DNA from 2 places in the Streptococcus sp. KHUD_012 genome. Region 2 is predicted to be linked to the other one. Evidence: predicted binding sites of a transcription regulator. Region 2 holds the regulator's gene; the other holds the start of a gene.

Region 1 (9,985 bases), 570 kb from region 2:
GCAAAGAGGAATGGCCTCTACAACATTAGAAGAAGAGGAAAGCACATGTCAACAAAATATATTTTTGTCACGGGTGGTGTCGTATCATCCATCGGGAAAGGGATTGTCGCAGCAAGTCTTGGTCGCTTGCTCAAAAATCGTGGATTGAAAGTGACCATCCAAAAATTTGACCCTTATATCAATATTGACCCAGGGACGATGAGCCCTTACCAACACGGGGAAGTATTTGTCACAGATGATGGCGCAGAGACAGACTTGGACCTTGGTCACTATGAACGCTTCATTGATATCAATCTGAATAAGTACTCAAATGTGACGACAGGGAAAATTTATAGCGAAGTCCTTCGTAAGGAACGTCGCGGAGAATACTTGGGCGCGACTGTACAGGTGATTCCTCATATTACAGATGCCTTGAAAGAAAAGATCAAACGAGCAGCGACGACGACGGATTCAGATGTCATCATCACAGAAGTCGGGGGAACAGTTGGAGACATTGAATCCCTTCCGTTCCTTGAAGCTCTTCGTCAAATGAAGGCAGATGTTGGTGCTGAAAACGTTATGTACATCCACACCACCCTTCTTCCTTACTTGAAGGCTGCGGGAGAAATGAAAACCAAGCCGACGCAACACTCTGTGAAAGAATTGCGTGGTCTTGGGATTCAACCAAATATGTTGGTCATCCGTACAGAAAAACCAGCGGGTCAAGGAATTAAGAACAAGTTGGCTCAATTCTGTGATGTCGCACCAGAAGCTGTCATCGAGTCACTGGATGTGGAACATTTGTACCAAATCCCATTGAACTTGCAAGCACAAAATATGGACCAAATCGTTTGTGACCATTTGAAATTGGATGTTCCTGCAGCAGATATGACAGAATGGTCTGCGATGGTCGACAAGGTCATGAACCTCAAGAAGCAGGTCAAGATTTCCTTGGTTGGGAAATACGTAGAATTGCAAGATGCCTACATTTCTGTCGTTGAGGCCTTGAAGCACTCAGGGTACGCCAATGATGCAGAAGTCAAGATTAATTGGGTCAATGCCAATGATGTGACAGCTGAGAATGTGGCAGAACTCCTTGGAGATGCGGATGGGATCATCGTCCCAGGTGGTTTTGGTCAACGGGGAACAGAAGGCAAAATTCAAGCCATCAAGTATGCGCGTGAACAAGACGTCCCAATGTTGGGTGTCTGCTTGGGTATGCAGTTAACCTGTATCGAATTTGCCCGTCACGTTTTAGGTTTGGAAGGGGCTAATTCATCCGAATTGGATCCAGAAACCAAGTATCCAATTATCGATATCATGCGGGACCAAATCGATGTGGAAGACATGGGTGGAACGCTCCGTCTCGGTCTTTACCCTTCTAAACTCAAACGAGGATCAAAAGCAGCAGCTGCCTATGACAATCAAGAAGTGGTACAACGTCGCCACCGTCACCGTTATGAGTTTAACAATGCTTTCCGTGAACAGTTCGAAGAAGCAGGATTTGTCTTCTCAGGCGTTTCACCAGACAACCGTTTGGTCGAAATCGTTGAAATCCCAGAAAACAAATTCTTTGTTGCTTGCCAATACCACCCAGAATTGTCAAGCCGTCCAAACCGCCCAGAAGGACTTTACACAGCCTTTATCACAGCGGCAGTTGAAAACCACGATAGCAAATAAAAATCAAGGGAGCAGGTCGAAGGACCTGCTCCCTTTTTGTGAAAAAATGACAAACTCTGAAAAAAGTTTGAAAAAAATCTTGACAAGAAAGTAGAAGATTGATATACTAGTAAGGTACTCAATCGCGGGGATGGCGGAATTGGCAGACGCGCAGGACTAAGGATCCTGTGACCGCTTTAGGTCGTGAGGGTTCAAGTCCCTCTCTCCGCATCGGATCAAGATAGCTTCGGCTATCTTTTTTTGTTTTCAAATTTCTTTGTGGTAGAATAGGTGTGAGATGAGGTGAGAACATGAAGAAAAAGGATCTGGTATTGGCCGATGGCCTTTTTGCACTATTGGGAAGTGCCATTAATTTTTTCGGTCCTATCCTGATTTTAGCGATGGGGATAGGTGCATACAAGGATACTTTTAGATATTTTATCGCCTTAAACATATGGAATGTTTTCATTTTTTTAGTGGCGATTGCTTCTAAGTATCTGCTCAGAGATGAAAAAAGAATCAAAAAATGGATTCTTTATCTTTTTCTGATAGCGGGCAGTATTCTCTTTCTTGCCTCAATCCTTGCTGTGTGTGAGAATATTCCCTTTCTTGAGGGATTGGTAAACGGACTTCTTGGGAAAATGTTTACCGACAGTCAGTTATTTGCTGCTTATTTCTATTCTCAATGGGTTGCAGCGGTATCCCTTATGATTTGCGGGATTTCCTTTCTCCTTTCACTAAAAAATTTTAAAGAAGAGAATTGAGAGTGGGACAGAAATCGGTAATTCGTTAGAATTCGATTTCGTCGTCCCACCTCCGCACAGTTGAGTAGGGCTGTAAAAGCTGAAGAAATCAGCGTATTAGAGCCCACTCAACCACTGCGTCTTGCTCGACAATCCAAAAATAATTGAGAGGCTAGGACTTTTGTCCCAGCTTCTTTTACTTATTTGCTAGGATGAAAGTCTTAGGAGAGAGAGGGTTCCTCCTCATTTATCGTAAGAAATCGCTTAAAGGCACAGGAAAAACTAGCAATTTCATCTAAAAAGTGATAAAATAAACAATGTAAGTGGGATTAACCCCACAAAAATATATAGGAGGCCTATGACTAATGGCAATCGTTTCAGCAGAAAAATTTGTCCAAGCAGCTCGTGACAATGGTTATGCAGTTGGTGGATTTAACACAAACAACCTTGAGTGGACTCAAGCTATCTTGCGTGCAGCAGAAGCTAAGAAAGCTCCAGTACTTATCCAAACTTCTATGGGTGCTGCTAAATACATGGGTGGTTACAAAGTATGTAAAGCCCTTATTGAAAACCTTGTAGAATCAATGGGTATCACTGTACCAGTTGCTATTCACCTTGACCATGGTCACTACGACGATGCTCTTGAATGTATCGAAGCTGGTTACACTTCAATCATGTTTGACGGTTCACACCTTCCAGTTGAAGAAAACCTTAAATTGGCGAAAGATGTCGTTGAAAAAGCTCATGCTAAAGGTATCTCAGTAGAAGCTGAAGTTGGTACTATCGGTGGTGAAGAAGACGGTATCATCGGTGACGGTGAATTGGCACCAATCGAAGACGCTAAAGCAATGGTTGCTACAGGAATCGACTTCTTGGCTGCAGGTATCGGTAACATCCACGGTCCTTACCCAGCAAACTGGAAAGGTCTTCACCTTGACCACTTGCAAAAATTGACTGAAGCTGTTCCAGGATTCCCAATCGTATTGCACGGTGGATCAGGTATCCCTGATGATCAAATCCAAGCAGCTATCAAACTTGGTGTTGCAAAAGTTAACGTGAACACTGAATGCCAAATCGCATTTGCAAACGCTACTCGTCAATTCGTACGTGAATACGATGCAAACGAAGCAGAATACGACAAGAAGAAACTCTTCGACCCACGTAAATTCTTGAAACCAGGTTTCGAAGCAATTACAGCAGCTGTTGAAGAACGTATCGACGTATTCGGTTCAGAAGGCAAAGCTTAATTAAAAACAGGAAAGCAAGGTCCCATGTGGATCTTGTTTTTTTGTATGGGAAAAGTTGCTTCCGGGATTTAATTTTTGTACAATATGCCTATGAAAAAATTTAAACAGTTTAGCTGGATCGTTTGTAGCTTTCTCCTGCTCTTTTTAGGTGCTACATTTGTTTTTCATCAATTTAGTTTACGAAATGAAAGTAAGCTTCTAACACCCATTGGTAAACAAGTTACAGTCAATGGACATCGAATGAATGTCTCTGTTAAAGGAGAAGGATCTGAAACAATCGTTTTTCTTTCCGGTGCAGGTATCGCCTCTCCTATTTTAGACTTTAAGAATCTATCAGATTCCCTATCCAAAAAATACAAAGTTGTTGTCGTGGAGCGAGCAGGATATGGTTTTAGTGAAGATAGTGATCGTTCAAGAGATGTGATGGAGGTCCTTTCTGAGACCCGTCAAGCTTTGGCGCAAGCTCATGTTTCAGGTCCTTATGTGATTATTTCGCATTCTATGGCTAGTTTAGAGAGTCTTGCTTGGCAAGAGAAATATCCAAATGAAGTGAAGGCTTTGATTGGTCTGGATTGGGCCTTGCCAGCGAGTTATGAAGATTTAAAGGATAATCAGGCCTTGCTTACTGTGGCTTATTGGAGCAGTAAGATTGGCTTATTACGCTATTTCCCTGAGTCCTTTTATATAAAAAATCCAACTCTGACTGAAACTGAACGACAACAATATAAATTACTAGCATATAAGCAGTTGATGTCACAAGCCATGCTTCATGAATCCCGTTTGGCAAAGGAAAATGCCAAGAAAGTTCCATCTAGCATTAATCCGAAAATTCCAGCCTTACTCCTGGTTTCTAACGGTGAAGGCACGACCTTTAGCCAATCAGAGTGGCAACGTTATGCAGAGAGATTTGCAAGCGACCAGTCTAATGTTCAAGTCGACTATATGGATGCACCTCACGACCTCTATCATTATCAAAGCGATGCTATTGTTTCTCGTATTAAAAAATTTTTAGAGAATAATTGAGGGCTTAAAAATCCATTGAGACTGATGATAATAATTAAATGCTGAAGGATTAACAGTAGAATCGTTAATTTTCTCGATTAAAAAAATTCTTTTTCTTAACAATAAGCCTGCCCCTAAGGGCAGGTTTTTTGGTGTTTTAAGGAAACTATTAAACCAGAATTTCTGACTCAAAAGCATTATTTCAAGAGAGAAATTTCTAATTTCATAATCTATAAGCAAACGCTTGCATTCCTTTTTTTATTAGATTATAATAGGTTGGTATAAAGCCCTCTGTAATAATATTGAAAAAGTGTAGAAAGTAAGGATTTAGAATATTTGTAGTCAAAAATACAATGTTGCTTCTTACGATAGGGAGATAGATATGGCAATGATAGAAGTGCAACATCTTCAGAAAAATTTTGTGAAGACAGTTAAGGAGCCGGGGTTAAAGGGGGCCTTGCGCTCCTTTATTCATCCTGAAAAGCAGACCTTTGAAGCGGTCAAGGATTTAACTTTTGAAGTTCCAAAGGGGCAGATTCTAGGATTTATCGGGGCAAATGGTGCTGGGAAGTCGACCACCATCAAAATGCTGACAGGGATTTTAAAACCGACATCTGGTTTTTGTCGGATTAACGGCAAGATTCCACAAGATAATCGACAAGATTATGTCAAGGATATTGGAGTCGTTTTCGGACAACGCACCCAGCTATGGTGGGATTTGGCACTGCAAGAGACCTACACGGTCTTGAAGGAAATTTACGATGTACCGGACTCGCTTTTCCATAAGCGCATGGACTTTTTGAATGAAGTTTTGGATTTGAAGGATTTTATCAAGGACCCCGTGCGAACTCTTTCACTTGGGCAACGGATGCGGGCGGATATTGCAGCTTCCTTGCTTCACAATCCCAAAGTTCTCTTTTTAGATGAGCCGACCATTGGTTTAGACGTTTCGGTCAAGGATAACATTCGTCGGGCCATTACTCAGATCAATCAAGAGGAAAAGACAACTATTCTCTTGACTACTCATGATTTGAGTGATATTGAGCAACTCTGTGATCGGATTTTTATGATTGACAAGGGGCAAGAGATTTTTGATGGGACGGTTAGCCAGCTCAAGGAAACCTTTGGCAAGATGAAGACTCTCTCCTTTGACCTGACGCCAGGTCAAAATCATCTAGTCTCTCATTATGAGGGCTTGCCTGATATGTCCATTGATAGACAAGGAAATACTCTCAATATTGAATTCGATAGTTCCCTCTACCAGTCGGCCGATATTATCAAGCAAACCTTATCTGATTTTGAAGTTCGTGATTTGAAGATGGTAGATACAGATATTGAAGATATTATCCGTCGCTTCTATCGAAAGGAGCTCTAAGATGGTCAAATTGTGGAGACGTTATAAACCCTTTATCAATGCAGGGATTCAGGAGTTGATTAGCTATCGAGTTAACTTTATTCTCTATCGGATTGGTGATGTCATGGGGGCTTTTGTCGCTTTCTATCTCTGGAAGGCTGTCTTTGACTCCTCCCAGGAGCCTTTGATTCAGGGCTTCAGTATGGCGGATATCACCCTCTACATCATCATGAGTTTTGTGACCAATCTTTTGACCAGGTCTGATAGCTCCTTTATGATTGGTGATGAGGTAAAAGATGGCTCTATTATCATGCGCTTATTGAGACCAGTGCATTTTGCGGCCTCTTACCTTTTCACTGAACTTGGCTCCAAGTGGTTGATTTTTATCTCTGTTGGACTGCCATTTTTAAGTGTCATTGTTTTGATGAAAATCTTATCTGGGCAAGGTATTGTAGAAGTGCTGGGATTAACTGTCCTTTATCTCTTTAGCTTAACTCTGGCTTATCTGATTAACTTTTTCTTTAATATCTGCTTTGGATTTTCAGCCTTTGTATTTAAAAATTTATGGGGCTCCAATCTACTCAAGACTTCAATAGTGGCCTTTATGTCTGGCAGTTTGATTCCCTTGACGTTTTTTCCAAAGGTGGTTTCAGATATTCTCTCCTTATTGCCATTTTCATCCTTGATTTACACTCCAGTTATGATTATTGTTGGGAAATACGATGCCAGTCAGATTCTTCAAGCACTTTTGCTTCAGCTTTTCTGGCTTATAGTGATGGTGGGCTTGTCTCAGTTGATTTGGAAACGAGTCCAGTCATTTATCACCATTCAGGGAGGTTAGTATGAAAAAATATCAACGCATGCATCTGATTTTTATTAGACAATACATCAAGCAAATCATGGAATACAAAGTTGATTTTGTGGTTGGTGTGTTGGGAGTCTTTCTGACTCAAGGCCTAAACCTCTTGTTTCTCAATGTCATCTTTCAACACATTCCCTCCCTAGAAAGTTGGACTTTTCAAGAAATTGCCTTTATCTATGGATTTTCCTTAATTCCAAAGGGACTAGATCATCTCTTTTTTGACAATCTCTGGGCTTTAGGTCAACGACTAGTTCGAAAAGGGGAGTTTGACAAGTATCTGACTCGTCCTATCAATCCTCTCTTTCACATCCTTGTTGAGACCTTTCAGATTGATGCCTTGGGTGAACTTTTGGTCGGTGGAATTTTACTAGCGACAACGGCGACTAGCATTGCTTGGACTCTTCCAAAATTCCTGATTTTTCTAGTTTGTATTCCTTTTGCGACCTTGATTTATACTTCCTTGAAAATTGCTACAGCCAGCATCGCTTTTTGGACCAAGCAGTCAGGTGCCATGATTTACATTTTCTATATGTTTAATGATTTTGCCAAGTATCCTATTTCTATTTACAATTCGCTCCTTCGTTGGTTAATTAGCTTTATTGTACCTTTCGCCTTTACGGCCTACTATCCTGCCAGCTATTTCTTGCAGGACAAGGATGGACTCTTTAAAATTGGTGGTTTGATTCTGATTTCCCTTGTTTTCTTTGTTATTTCCCTCAAACTTTGGGACCGGGGATTGGATGCCTACGAAAGTGCTGGTTCGTAAGAGGTAAAGTAAGACTAAAATCAAGAAAGGAACTTATGATGTTTGTAATTAAAGAAGTCAAGGGTGAAGATCAAAAAATGGCAGTTGTCGCTGAGATTTTAAGGGATTTGCCAGAATGGTTTGGAATACCAGAAAGCACGCAAGCCTACATTGAAGGAGCTAAGGATTTACGAGTTTGGGCTGCTTATCAAGAAAGTGATGTAGTAGGGTTTATAGGTTTATCATATTCGAGTGAAGATTGTGCTGAAATTGACTGTCTAGGCGTGAAAAAATCATTCCAAGGTCAAGGAATTGGAAGGGAATTAATTACGACTATAGAAAGAGAAGCAGTCAAACAAGTGGACTACCTACAGGTCAAAACAGTCGCAGAAGGTTCAAATAAAGATTATGACCGAACAAATGTCTTTTATCGCAGTCTTGGTTTTAAAAAATTAGAGATTTTTCCGCAACTATGGGATCCACAGAATCCATGTCAGATTCTGATTAAAAAGATCAACTAAAAGTGCTTGACATCCGCTATCAGAGTGCTATACTAAGAAGGTAATCGCCGATTTAGCTCAGTTGGTAGAGCAACGCACTCGTAACGCGTAGGTCACAGGTTCGATCCCTGCAATCGGCATAGAAAAAATCTGCTTTGAAGGAGCGAGACGACGAATGATGGTGATCACATATTCGTTCGGTCTCGCTCTTTTTTTTGACCGCATAGGCACCTTTTTTGACCACTTAGTCAAAAGTCCTTGTCGCCGTTGGGGCTCTCTGCTATCATAGAATCATCAAAGGAAGAAGTACTTCCGAATAATCAAAATGAGGTATATGATGAAAAAACTACTTGGACTTGGATTTATTTTGGCTGCTCTTGCGGTTGTCACAATGGGAATGGTTGGTTTTCCAAAGCTCGATGTGAACATCTGGCCCCTATTTCCTGCTCTCTTATTTGCATTCTTTACACTTGAAAATCTCTTGAAAAAAAGATTACAAGGCAAGTGTTATCTGCGCCTTGATCGCATTTATGATCGCAAATGCGATTTACGATCTCTTGTCGGTCTCAAATGGCCTGGTTATTACAGCAGGTGTGCTCGCTTGTGTAGGTCTTAGTTTTCTTTTACCGAACAAGGAAAGCAATAAATAAAGAAAGGCTGGTCACTTGATCAGCTTTTTTACTTCTCAAAAACTACCTCTTGATGGGGAAAACGTTCCGCTTACTGAAAAGCCCTTGTTTTGTTTTCAACAGCTGTTATAATGGTACTATCAAAACGTTGGGAAAGGAGTTTTATGAAAGTTAGAATCGAATTGGATCCATCTATGGACGAGCCTGAGATCTTGATTCGAGCTCCGCGCTTGACCCCGGAGTTGACCCAGCTGCAAGAGAGAATCCTCGAACAAAAGGTTGCTCCTTTGGCCTTTTACAAGGATCGAAGTGAGTATTTTCTGGATGTGGCATCGATCCTCTTTTTTGAGACGGACGGGGAGAAGATTTTTGGGCACACCAAGGACGAGGCCTATGAGGTTAAGCAGAAGCTCTATGAGTTGGAGGAGCTGCTTCCCATCGCCTTTTGTCGGATATCCAAATCCACCATTGTCAACGCAAAGCAGATCTACTCTCTGGAAAAGTCTTTTTCAGGGACCAGCACGGTCAATTTCTACCAGACTCATAAGCAGGTTCACGTATCTAGACGCTACTATCAACTCTTAAAAGAACGACTAAATGAAATGAGGTAATATCATGAGAAAAAAATTAATTGGAGTATTCTTAATCCTTTTAGCAGCCTTAATCCTCTTACAAGGCTATTTTGTAAAATGGGACATTAGCATCTGGACCTTAGCTTGGGTTACCTTGCTTGCCGTCCTGTCCCTCTCTAGTTTCTTAAAACGCCATTTTGGTTGGGGCTTCATCTATGGACTTTTAGCCCTCTTTTGTCTCAATGGGCAATACCATTTCCTCCCAGTTTCAAATTCAGTTGTCATCCTTTCCTCAATTCTCGCTGTGATTGGGCTCAACATTTTGTTTAAACCCTCTAAGAAAACAAAAGCCCGCCTAGCTTCCTATTCTGCTGGGTCCATGAGTAAGTCGGATGGCAATGACATTGATGTCACTTTTTCAACAGTGACAAAATATCTCAATGACCAACACTTTACCCGCGGAAGTGCAGATGTGAGTATGGGAGAAGCATCGGTTTATTTTGACAATTGCCGCATCGAGGGTCCATCTGCTCAGTTTGTTGTCGATGTTTCCCTTGGAAGTTTGAGTCTCTATGTACCAAGTGATTGGCGTGTCCATGTTCATGTGGATAATTCCCTCTCAGCGATCCAACATCAGGAAAATCCAAGTGCTCTGACAAGCAAGGATTTCTACATTACGGGCGATGTTTCCTT
Region 2 (9,985 bases):
GATCTTCTTAGGTGAAGTGAAGGCAAGGGCGTGGCTAAGGTCAAGCGCATCTCCGACAGCTTTTTCGTGCAATTGAGGAATTTCGATAATTCCAAGCTCTTGTGCAATTCCTTGGTTGACAAGTGCAAATGCATAAGATGAACCTACGGCACCGTCACCGACAAGGATAACTTTTTTGTGTTGTTTAGTCAAATCCATGAGTCTAAACGTCTCCTTCATTTTTTTTTGAGATAGATTCTCATACGACTTCATTCTACCACTTTTGAAAGTCTTTGTCATCTGAAACAGTATGAATCCTTGATGTAAACGTTTTTACGTTTGTGTTCCTAAGAAGAAAAATAGGCTAAAATGTGTTATAATAGTATGGTGAATTAAGTAAAGAGAGGCATTTTTTGAATGCAGGATAATAATCTAATTGATGTGAATTTAACATCAGAAATGAAGACGAGTTTTATCGATTATGCGATGAGTGTTATCGTAGCTCGTGCCCTTCCTGATGTTCGTGATGGTTTGAAACCTGTTCACCGTCGTATTTTGTATGGAATGAATGAATTGGGTGTTACGCCAGATAAACCACATAAGAAGTCAGCCCGTATCACAGGGGATGTTATGGGTAAATACCACCCACACGGGGATTCCTCTATTTATGAAGCCATGGTTCGGATGGCGCAATGGTGGAGTTATCGCTACCTGTTAGTGGATGGTCATGGAAACTTTGGTTCTATGGACGGTGATGGCGCCGCTGCACAACGGTATACAGAAGCCCGTATGAGTAAGATTGCTCTTGAAATGTTGCGGGATATCAACAAAAATACAGTTGATTTCGCTGATAACTATGATGCCAGCGAACGCGAACCTTTGGTCTTACCTGCACGTTTCCCTAACCTTCTCGTCAATGGTGCTACTGGGATTGCCGTTGGGATGGCAACCAATATTCCTCCTCACAATTTGGGAGAAACCATTGATGCAGTGAAGCTGATGATGGATAATCCTGAGGTAACGACCCGTGAACTTATGGAAGTTCTTCCTGGTCCAGATTTCCCGACAGGTGCTTTGGTCATGGGGAAATCAGGTATCCACAAAGCCTATGAAACAGGAAAAGGCTCAATTGTTCTTCGTTCTCGTACAGAAATTGAAGTAACTAAGAGTGGCCGTGAACGGATTGTTGTCACTGAGTTCCCTTATATGGTTAATAAAACCAAGGTTCACGAGCACATCGTTCGCTTGGTGCAAGAAAAACGGATCGAAGGGATTACAGCTGTACGTGATGAATCAAACCGTGAAGGGATTCGTTTTGTGATTGAGGTCCGCCGAGATGCTTCGGCTAACGTTATTTTGAACAACCTCTTTAAGATGACGCAAATGCAAACCAATTTTGGATTCAATATGTTGGCGATCCAAAATGGTGTTCCAAAGATTCTTTCTCTTCGCCAAATTTTAGGGGCTTATATTGAGCACCAGAAAGAAGTGGTGACTCGACGGACCATCTTTGATAAAGAAAAAGCGGAAGCACGTGCCCATATCTTAGAAGGTTTGCTGATTGCCTTGGATCACATCGATGAAGTGATCCGGATTATCCGCAATAGCCAGACAGACGCTGAAGCACAAGCTGAATTGATGGCTAAGTTCAAGCTCTCTGAACGTCAAAGCCAAGCTATTTTGGACATGCGTCTTCGTCGTTTGACCGGTTTGGAACGAGACAAGATCCAAAGTGAATACGATGATTTGGTTGCCTTGATTGCTGATTTGGCTGACATTTTGGCGAAGCCAGAACGTGTGGCGACCATCATCAAGGAAGAATTGGAAGAAGTCAAACGCAAGTTTGGCGATGCTCGCCAAACTGAGTTGATGATCGGAGAAGTCCTTTCTCTTGAAGATGAGGATTTGATCGAAGAAACAGATGTCTTAATCACCCTTTCTAATAAAGGTTACATCAAACGTTTGGACCAAGCGGAATTTACGGCTCAAAAACGTGGTGGACGTGGTGTTCAGGGAACTGGTGTCAAAGATGATGACTTTGTCCGTGAACTGGTCTCTACGAGCACCCATGATCATTTGCTCTTCTTTACCAATAAAGGGCGTGTCTATCGTCTGAAAGGTTATGAGATTCCAGAATATGGCCGGACAGCTAAAGGATTACCAATCGTCAACCTCTTAAAATTGGACGAAGGTGAATCTATTCAAACCATTATCAATGTGGAGCAAGACCGCAGTGACGAAGCTTATCTCTTCTTTACGACGCGACAAGGTTTAGTCAAACGGACCAATGTAGCTGAATTTTCAAATATTCGTCAGAACGGTCTCAAAGCTCTGAATCTGCGTGATGAGGATGAATTAATCAATGTCTTCCTTACAGATGGCAATGCTGACGTTATTATCGGTACCAAGTATGGTTATTCTGTCCGCTTTAATGAGGCTGTAGTCCGCAATATGGGACGTTCTGCCACTGGTGTACGTGGTGTGAATCTCCGTGATGGAGACAAGGTTGTTGGAGCAAGTGTTATCACCGATCAGGACGAAGTATTGGTCATTACTGAAAAAGGGTATGGTAAGCGGACAATGGCTGGCGAATACCCAACCAAGGGCCGTGGTGGTAAAGGAATCAAAACAGCCAATATTACAGAGAAAAATGGTCCGTTAGCTGGTCTTTTAACCGTTAAAGGGGATGAAGATCTGATGATCATTACCGATACCGGAGTTATGATCCGGACAGGTGTGGCTAACATTTCTCAAACGGGTCGTTCGACTCAGGGTGTGAAAGTCATGAGACTGGATCAGGATGCGAAAATTGTGACCTTTACAACTGTACAACCTGATGAAAAAGATGAAGAAGTAGTGGAAGAAAACGAATAGATAAGGGGACAGCATGTCACGCAAAAGAAAAAAGAAAAAGAGTTTACGTAATACTCTTATCAACATCGTTGCAACACTTTTGATTATTCTCTCGCTTCTCTTAATTTTCAATGCTCCGATCCGCAATATGATCATGGTTTGGCATACCAATCAATACCAGGTTAGCAAGGTCGATAAAAAGACTATTGATAAAAACAAAGAAGTGAAGACGAGCTTTGATTTCAAACATGTCCAGTCACTCTCGACGGAAGCCGTGATCAATGCCCAATGGCAGGCTCAAAAACTTCCTGTAATTGGGGGGATTTCGATTCCTGAATTGAACATGAACCTTCCAATTTTTAAAGGACTCGAAAACGTAGCCCTTTACTATGGAGCAGGGACTATGAAGGAAAACCAAGTCATGGGACAAGGCAATTATTCTCTTGCTAGTCACCACGTATTTGGCCTTACTGGAGCAAATGCCATGCTGTTCTCACCATTAGAGAAAGCCAAGGCTGGTATGAAGATCTACATCACGGACAAAGAAAAAATCTATACTTATGTCATCTCGTCTGTTGAGACAGTGACTCCAGACCGTGTAGATGTCATTCAAGATCGTGAAGGTATTAATGAAATCACCTTGGTGACCTGTGAGGATGCTGCAGCGACTTACCGTACGATTGTAAAAGGAAACTTGGAAACCTCTGTTGACTATGACAAGGCTCCAAAGGACATCCTGGATTCATTCAGCAAGTCTTATAATCAAATGCAACTTTAAGAAATAAAGCCCGAGGCAGAGATGCCGGGGCTTTTTTCTTTATAGTATGGCATGAAATAACTAAAGGATTCTTGTAAAATTGTAAGCGATTGGTAATATAATGTAAGGAATTTATCATAATATTGAGGGAAAATAGGTATATAATAAGAGGAGAAAGAGTATGATAAGGAGGTAGAATAGTGACAAAAGAGCGAATTTATCATCTCTTGCATCATTTCTATAATCTCTTAATAAATGATTTTCCACGAAATGGATTAATTACGAAAGGAATCTACGAAGTAGAGCAAGTCTACCAAACCTTAGAAGCCATTCCTCAGAGTCAGGAGTACTTGATCCGCTGTGAAATTCAACAGTTTTTAAAGGAGCTTGAACAAGTTCAAACAGGTTATCAGATCCGCTTTAATAAAGATGAAGTCTTAGTGTTAGATGATTTGAAGCAAGAAATCGCCAGTAAATAATGAAAGGTCGTTATTTTCTCAATTTATTACGAATTAATAAGTGAGGAGGAAATTATGTACGACATATCATTTATTGAACCATCTTTGCTTCCTAGGGAGCGCTTAGTTTCTGAAGGGGTGGATAAGCTAAGTCATCAGGAATTGTTATCCATTCTCTTACGGACAGGTAACAAGCAAAAAAGCGTTTATGAGATTGCACAAGGTCTTTTGAGCTCGGTAAATAGTTTAAAGGAGTTAGGGCAATTAACCCTAGAGGAGCTACAGGAAATCTCTGGCATTGGGCGAGTGAAGGCCATCGAACTTCAGGCTGTTATTGAGTTTGGACGAAGGATTCATAAAGATGAACTAATGAGTTCCGAACAAATCATGAGTAGTCAGAAATTGGCCCATAAAATTCAACAGGAAATTGGCCATAAAAAGCAGGAGCACCTGGTTGCCCTCTATTTGAATACACAGAATGAAATTATTCATCAGCAGACCATTTTTATTGGAACCGTGAATCGAAGTATTGCGGAGCCACGTGAAATCCTGCATTATGCACTGAAGCACATGGCAACCTCTATCATCTTGGCGCACAATCATCCATCTGGTGCCGTATTTCCAAGTAAAAATGATGATGAAGTAACGCATCGAGTCATAGAGGCCTGTGAAGTGATGGGCTTAACACTACTAGATCACTTGATTGTATCTGAGGAAAACTATTATAGTTACCGTGAAGAAACCGATTATTTGGTATAAAAAAGAGAGTGGGACAGAAATCGGTAATTCGTTAGAATTCGATTTCGTCGTCCCACCTCCGCACAGTTGACTAGGGCTGTAAAAGCTGTTAAAATCAGCGTAGTAGAGCCCACTCAATCACTGTGTCTTGCTCGACAATCCAAAAATAATTGAGAGGCTAGGACTTTTGTCCCAGCCTCTTTTCTTGTTAATGTATAAGTCTTTATTCTTCATTTTTACGCATGAAATAAAGGAGTGTTTGCAATTCACTAGTGAGATCGACATATTGGACAACAACGTCTTTAGGAACTGTCAGATGGACCGGAGAAAAGCTTAGAATTCCTTTGACACCGGCATCTACTAAAAGACTAGCAACTTCCTGCGCTTTAATACTTGGGACAGTTAAAATTGCTGTTTGAATGCCTTCTTTTTTGAGATTCTCTTTGATCGTAGAAATCCCATAAATGGGGATCCCATCCTTACTTTTGGTATTAATCAGTTCATGATCATCTACATCAAAAGCCATGACAATTTTCATCTTATTGCGTTCATGGAAGCGATAGTTGAGGAGCGCACTTCCCATATTTCCGATCCCCACAATAGCGACATTGGTAATGGCATTGTCATTTAAGAGATCGGCAAAGAAGTTCATCAGTTTTTTTACGTCATAACCAAATCCACGTCTTCCTAATTCACCAAAATATGAGAAATCTCGTCGAACAGTAGCAGAGTCAATCCCAATTGCATCAGCAATTTGCTTGGAATTGGCGCGCTCTATTTTTTCAGAGTTAAAGCGTTTAAAAATGCGGTAGTAGAGCGATAAGCGTTTTGCTGTTGCGCGTGGAATTGGAGTATTTTTATCATGTTTCACAATATCACAACCTTTCCCTCTTATTGTATAGGAAGATTGTGAAAAAATCAACTATCTAGAACGCTTTTTCAAAAATATTTTTGTCTAAAGAAAAAGCTGATGGCGATGGAAGAGTTCCATCAGCATCAGCTTAGTTTTCAGCTTGTTCTACCTTTTTCAGATAAGCATAGAGCCCATCGACTCGACCTGTATAGGGAAGCTTTTGTCCCTTATATTCAATGGAAACAATTGAGTAAGAGTCAGGCAAGGTTACACAGCCTGAAAAAGCAAGGATACAAGCCGCAAGGTCAGTATAAGTAGTAGTTCGTTCTACTTGATAAGCATCGATATAAGTTAGGGTTACCATATTAGACCTCTGTTTTGTTAAAAATTTCTCTTTCGACAAGACTATCCATTAGGAAATAAAATTTTTGTTGGATAATGTCATTTTCTGGATTTTTAAAGATATTAACCAGACGAAGCCCAGATTTGTCTGTAATATTGATTTTAAAACCTGTGAGGTCTTTGTTGAAGATAATTTTAAGCAAGAAGCCTTCACCGCTATTTGGAACAGCTTCAAGCAAACGATTTAATTCGTAATTTCCAACTTTTGTAACAGCAAATGTATTGTCACGTAAGGTATATTTTTTTACATTTGGGTGTAGACTATAGGTATATTTGCAGTCTTTCAATGAAACACTTGTTTCAAAAGCCATATTGTTCTCCTATGATAAAATTTCTTTTAGTGTTGCGAGGAAGTCTTGAACTTCCTCTACGGTATTGAGTTCTGAAAAACTAATTCTAAGGGATTCTTTTAGGCGTGAGCTATCTTTCCCATAGAGTGCCTTTAGGACATGGCTAGGTTGAACTGTACCAGCGGTACAAGCAGAACCTGTAGAGACAGAAATTCCAGCAAGATCGAGTCGCATCAATAATACATCATTTTGGACGCCTGGGAAGCCAAGATTCCAAACAAATGGGAGATGATCGTCATTCGCATTTACGTAGTAGTCGTAGTCTGTTAAACCATTAACTAGTTCTTGGCCAAGTTTTTGAACCTGGTTGAAATTTTCTTCTTGATGAAGTGTAGCTTGCTGAAGCGCGGTTGCCATCCCGACAATAGAAATGAGATTTTCCGTACTGGCTCTCATCTTACTTTCCTGATCCCCACCATGTAAAAGATTATCAAAATCTGGGGAGGTTGCATAAAGGAAACCGACGCCCTTTGGTCCATGGAATTTGTGGGCAGAAGCACTGAGAAAATCAATTCCCAACTCTTCAGGATAGACAGGGACCTTTCCGATTGCTTGGACAGCATCAACGTGAAAGGCAGCTGGATGATCTTTTAAGAGTTCTCCGATTTCTTTAATCGGAAGAAGATCGCCTGTCTCGTTATTGGCAAACATGGTAGAGACAAGAATGGTATCCGGTCTAAGAGCCGCCTTGATATCACTAGCCTTAATGCGTCCATCTCTTGGTTGGACGATCGTAACTTCAAATCCGAAACGTTCTACAAGATATTCGATGGGTTCAAGAACCGCATGGTGTTCCAAAGCGGTCGTAATGATGTGTTTGCCATCTGCTTGGTGTTTCAAGCAGTAGCCTTTTATAACGGTATTATTACTTTCTGATCCACCTGAAGTGAAGAAAATACGATTTGGAAGAGTATGGAGAGACTGAGCAATTTGCTCGCGAGATTCTCGGAGAAGTTTACTAGCCATCCGTCCATGAGCATGAAGGCTCGATGGATTTCCAAATGTGGTCTTCATAGTTTCAGACATTTTATCAATGACTTCAGGTAGAAGGGGAGTTGTTGCGGCATTATCAAAATATATCACATTAAGACCTTATTTCTTGTGGTAGGCAAATAGAGGACTAACAGGTTTTCTTTCTTGAATGCGAACAATAGCTTCAGCGATCAGTTCGCTAGCTGTCAGATAGTTAATATTTTTTGGAGTTGGTCCGTTTGGAGCGACAGAATCAGTTACTAAGATTTCTTTGATCGGAGCTTGGTCTAATAATTCAACAGCACCTTTTACAAATAAACCATGGCTTGATACAGCATAAATTTCAGTAGCACCTTCGCGTTCGACGATTTTCGCAGCTTCTGAGAATGTCTTACCAGTATTGAGGATATCGTCAATCAAGATCGCTTTCTTATCTTTGACATCCCCGATAATATAGCCATAATCACGGTTCGCATCATCTTGCTCGTAATCAATGATCGCAATCGGTGCATCAAGATATTCTGCTAAACTGCGAGCTCGTTTGACACCAGAGTTTTTAGGGCTGACGACTACGACATCAGGACCAGTTAGACCTTTGTTGATGTAGTGTTCTGCAAAAAGTGGAATGGTAAAGAGGTTATCCACGGCAATATCGAAGAAACCTTGGACTTGCACTGCATGGAGATCCAGTGTGACGACACGATCCACCCCAGCTTTGACCAACATATTTGCGACAAGCTTAGCAGTAATTGGTTCGCGAGGAGCAGCAGTCCGGTCTTGGCGGGCATAGCCGAAGTAAGGCATGACCACATTGACAGTATTTGCGCTGGCCCGTTGGCAAGCATCCACCATAATTAAGAGTTCCATCAAGTGATTGTTGACAGGGAAACTGGTTGATTGAATGATATAAATATCATATCCACGAACACTTTCCTCAATATTGACTTGGATTTCACCATCTGAGAATTGACGGGATGAAATTTTCCCAAGTGGAACCCTAGCATGATCCGCGATTTTTTGCGCAATCTCTGGATTTGAATTGAGAGAGAAGAGCTTCATATTTTTTTTATCTGACATGTGATTCCAACCTCATTTAGATTTTTGATCTTAGCACTATTTTAGCAAAAATTTGCGATAATTTCAGCTATTTTACAACCTTTCCGCCAATCTGGCGATTTTATTTTTTGCAGCTTTGTAGACGATTCCATGCTCTTTGATGAACTGATGGAAATTTTCTTCCTGTTCAGCAGTTTCGACCTCGATTTCCAACTCATAATCTTCAGTGTCTAGATAGAGACTGTGGTCTAGTGCTACCAAGCCTGCAGCTGTTTCTTTTTCGAAGCGTTCTGTTGTAAGGCTTCCCCAGACAGCGAGTTGCTCAACGGGGATTTCTTTAGAGATCAAGAGATTTTTGATTTCTCCGTCAGGAAACTGTTGGTGTTGAAGGATCGTCTCGGTTTCTTCTGTGCTGAGGTTTTGATTGTACTCGAAATGGCCAACTGCCTCAGGGACTTTGAGAGTCAACTCAGCTTGATCTGTGAAAGTACGCACCCGCAAGGCCATTTTTTCCTTACGGATGAGCTGGTCGGGGGTATCGATATAGTGATTGGTTTGGACAACCAATTCTGTATCATCAAAAAGTGGAAGGAGGGATTGGTATTCCTCCTTGTCTAGCAAGGTTTTGTATTCAATTTCTAAATGGTTCATTTTGTAGTCCTTTGCTTTTTTTCGAAAGCGATTCATGATATAATAAGAGATGTGTTTATTGTATACAAAAATGGTTCAGATTACAAGGTGGTAGGATGGCAATTGATTGGGAAAACTTCTTAGATCCATATATCCAAGCAGTTGGAGAATTGAAAATCAAACTGCGTGGGATTCGTAAGCAATATCGTAAGCAACAAAAGCATTCTCCAATTGAGTTTGTCACAGGACGGGTCAAACCGATTGAAAGTATCCGTGAGAAGATGATCCGAAGAAATATTTCTGAAGAAAATCTGGCTCAGGATATGCAAGATATTGCTGGTCTTCGCATCATGGTTCAGTTTGTGGACGATGTGGATGAGATCCTAGAGGTTCTGAGACAACGGCAGGATATGCGCGTGGTCCAAGAGCGAGACTATATCCGCCACAAGAAATCAAGTGGCTACCGGAGTTACCACGTCGTGGTCGAGTACCCGGTCGATACCATTGATGGAAATGAAACGATCTTAGCAGAGATTCAAATTCGGACCTTGTCCATGAATTTTTGGGCAACCATTGAACACTCGCTCAATTATAAATATAAAGGAGACTTTCCAGACGAGATCAAAAAACGCTTAGAGACGACAGCAAACCTGGCCTATCTCTTGGATGAAGAGATGGGGGCAATTCGGGATGCGATTCAGGAGGCTCAAGCCCTGTTTGATCCACTTCATCGTAAGTTAAATGATGGCGTTGGAAATAGTGATGACACAGATGAAGACTACAGGTAAAAAAGTATCCATTATTCGCAATCGCAAGCGTCAAAGCGAAGAGGTTTTTCAGCAATTGCGCTACAAACTTCGGAAAAATAATTTTATTTTGACGGAGAAGCACCCGGATATTGTGATTTCAATTGGTGGCGATGGGATGTTGCTATCGG

The links. Region 2 encodes Rex, which represses fermentation and respiration genes when NADH is low (regulators of the CRP and FNR family bind a similar motif). Its sites were predicted from a motif close to TTGTGAANTANTTCACAA; they were not measured.
Region 1: ABVF55_RS09325 (class II fructose-bisphosphate aldolase) is a predicted target of Rex. The motif match lies at 2,682-2,699, and genes of this name have one in related genera.

Annotation. Positions count from the first base shown of each region.
Region 1 is NZ_CP159355.1:1,906,543-1,916,527, reverse strand. Features, by position in the region: gene ABVF55_RS09340 (CTP synthase) at 46-1,659, shown strand; tRNA gene ABVF55_RS09335 (tRNA-Leu) at 1,784-1,869, shown strand; gene ABVF55_RS09330 (hypothetical protein) at 1,950-2,402, shown strand; gene ABVF55_RS09325 (class II fructose-bisphosphate aldolase) at 2,747-3,628, shown strand; gene ABVF55_RS09320 (alpha/beta fold hydrolase) at 3,713-4,651, shown strand; gene ABVF55_RS09315 (ABC transporter ATP-binding protein) at 5,013-6,005, shown strand; gene ABVF55_RS09310 (ABC transporter permease) at 6,007-6,825, shown strand; gene ABVF55_RS09305 (ABC transporter permease) at 6,827-7,612, shown strand; gene ABVF55_RS09300 (GNAT family N-acetyltransferase) at 7,651-8,112, shown strand; tRNA gene ABVF55_RS09295 (tRNA-Thr) at 8,159-8,231, shown strand; partial or broken gene ABVF55_RS09290 (LiaF transmembrane domain-containing protein) at 8,429-8,741, shown strand; gene ABVF55_RS09285 (LytTR family DNA-binding domain-containing protein) at 8,885-9,331, shown strand; gene ABVF55_RS09280 (LiaF transmembrane domain-containing protein) at 9,336-9,985, shown strand, end outside.
Region 2 is NZ_CP159355.1:1,332,637-1,342,621, reverse strand. Features, by position in the region: gene ABVF55_RS06395 (L-lactate dehydrogenase) at 1-198, opposite strand, end outside; gene gyrA (DNA gyrase subunit A) at 397-2,853, shown strand; gene ABVF55_RS06385 (class A sortase) at 2,867-3,610, shown strand; gene ABVF55_RS06380 (hypothetical protein) at 3,790-4,068, shown strand; gene radC (RadC family protein) at 4,123-4,806, shown strand; gene ABVF55_RS06370 (redox-sensing transcriptional repressor Rex) at 5,009-5,656, opposite strand; gene ABVF55_RS06365 (DUF4649 family protein) at 5,787-6,002, opposite strand; gene ABVF55_RS06360 (DUF1831 domain-containing protein) at 6,004-6,351, opposite strand; gene ABVF55_RS06355 (cysteine desulfurase family protein) at 6,361-7,473, opposite strand; gene ABVF55_RS06350 (ribose-phosphate diphosphokinase) at 7,483-8,439, opposite strand; gene ABVF55_RS06345 (CYTH domain-containing protein) at 8,512-9,069, opposite strand; gene ABVF55_RS06340 (GTP pyrophosphokinase) at 9,165-9,836, shown strand; gene ABVF55_RS06335 (NAD kinase) at 9,820-9,985, shown strand, end outside.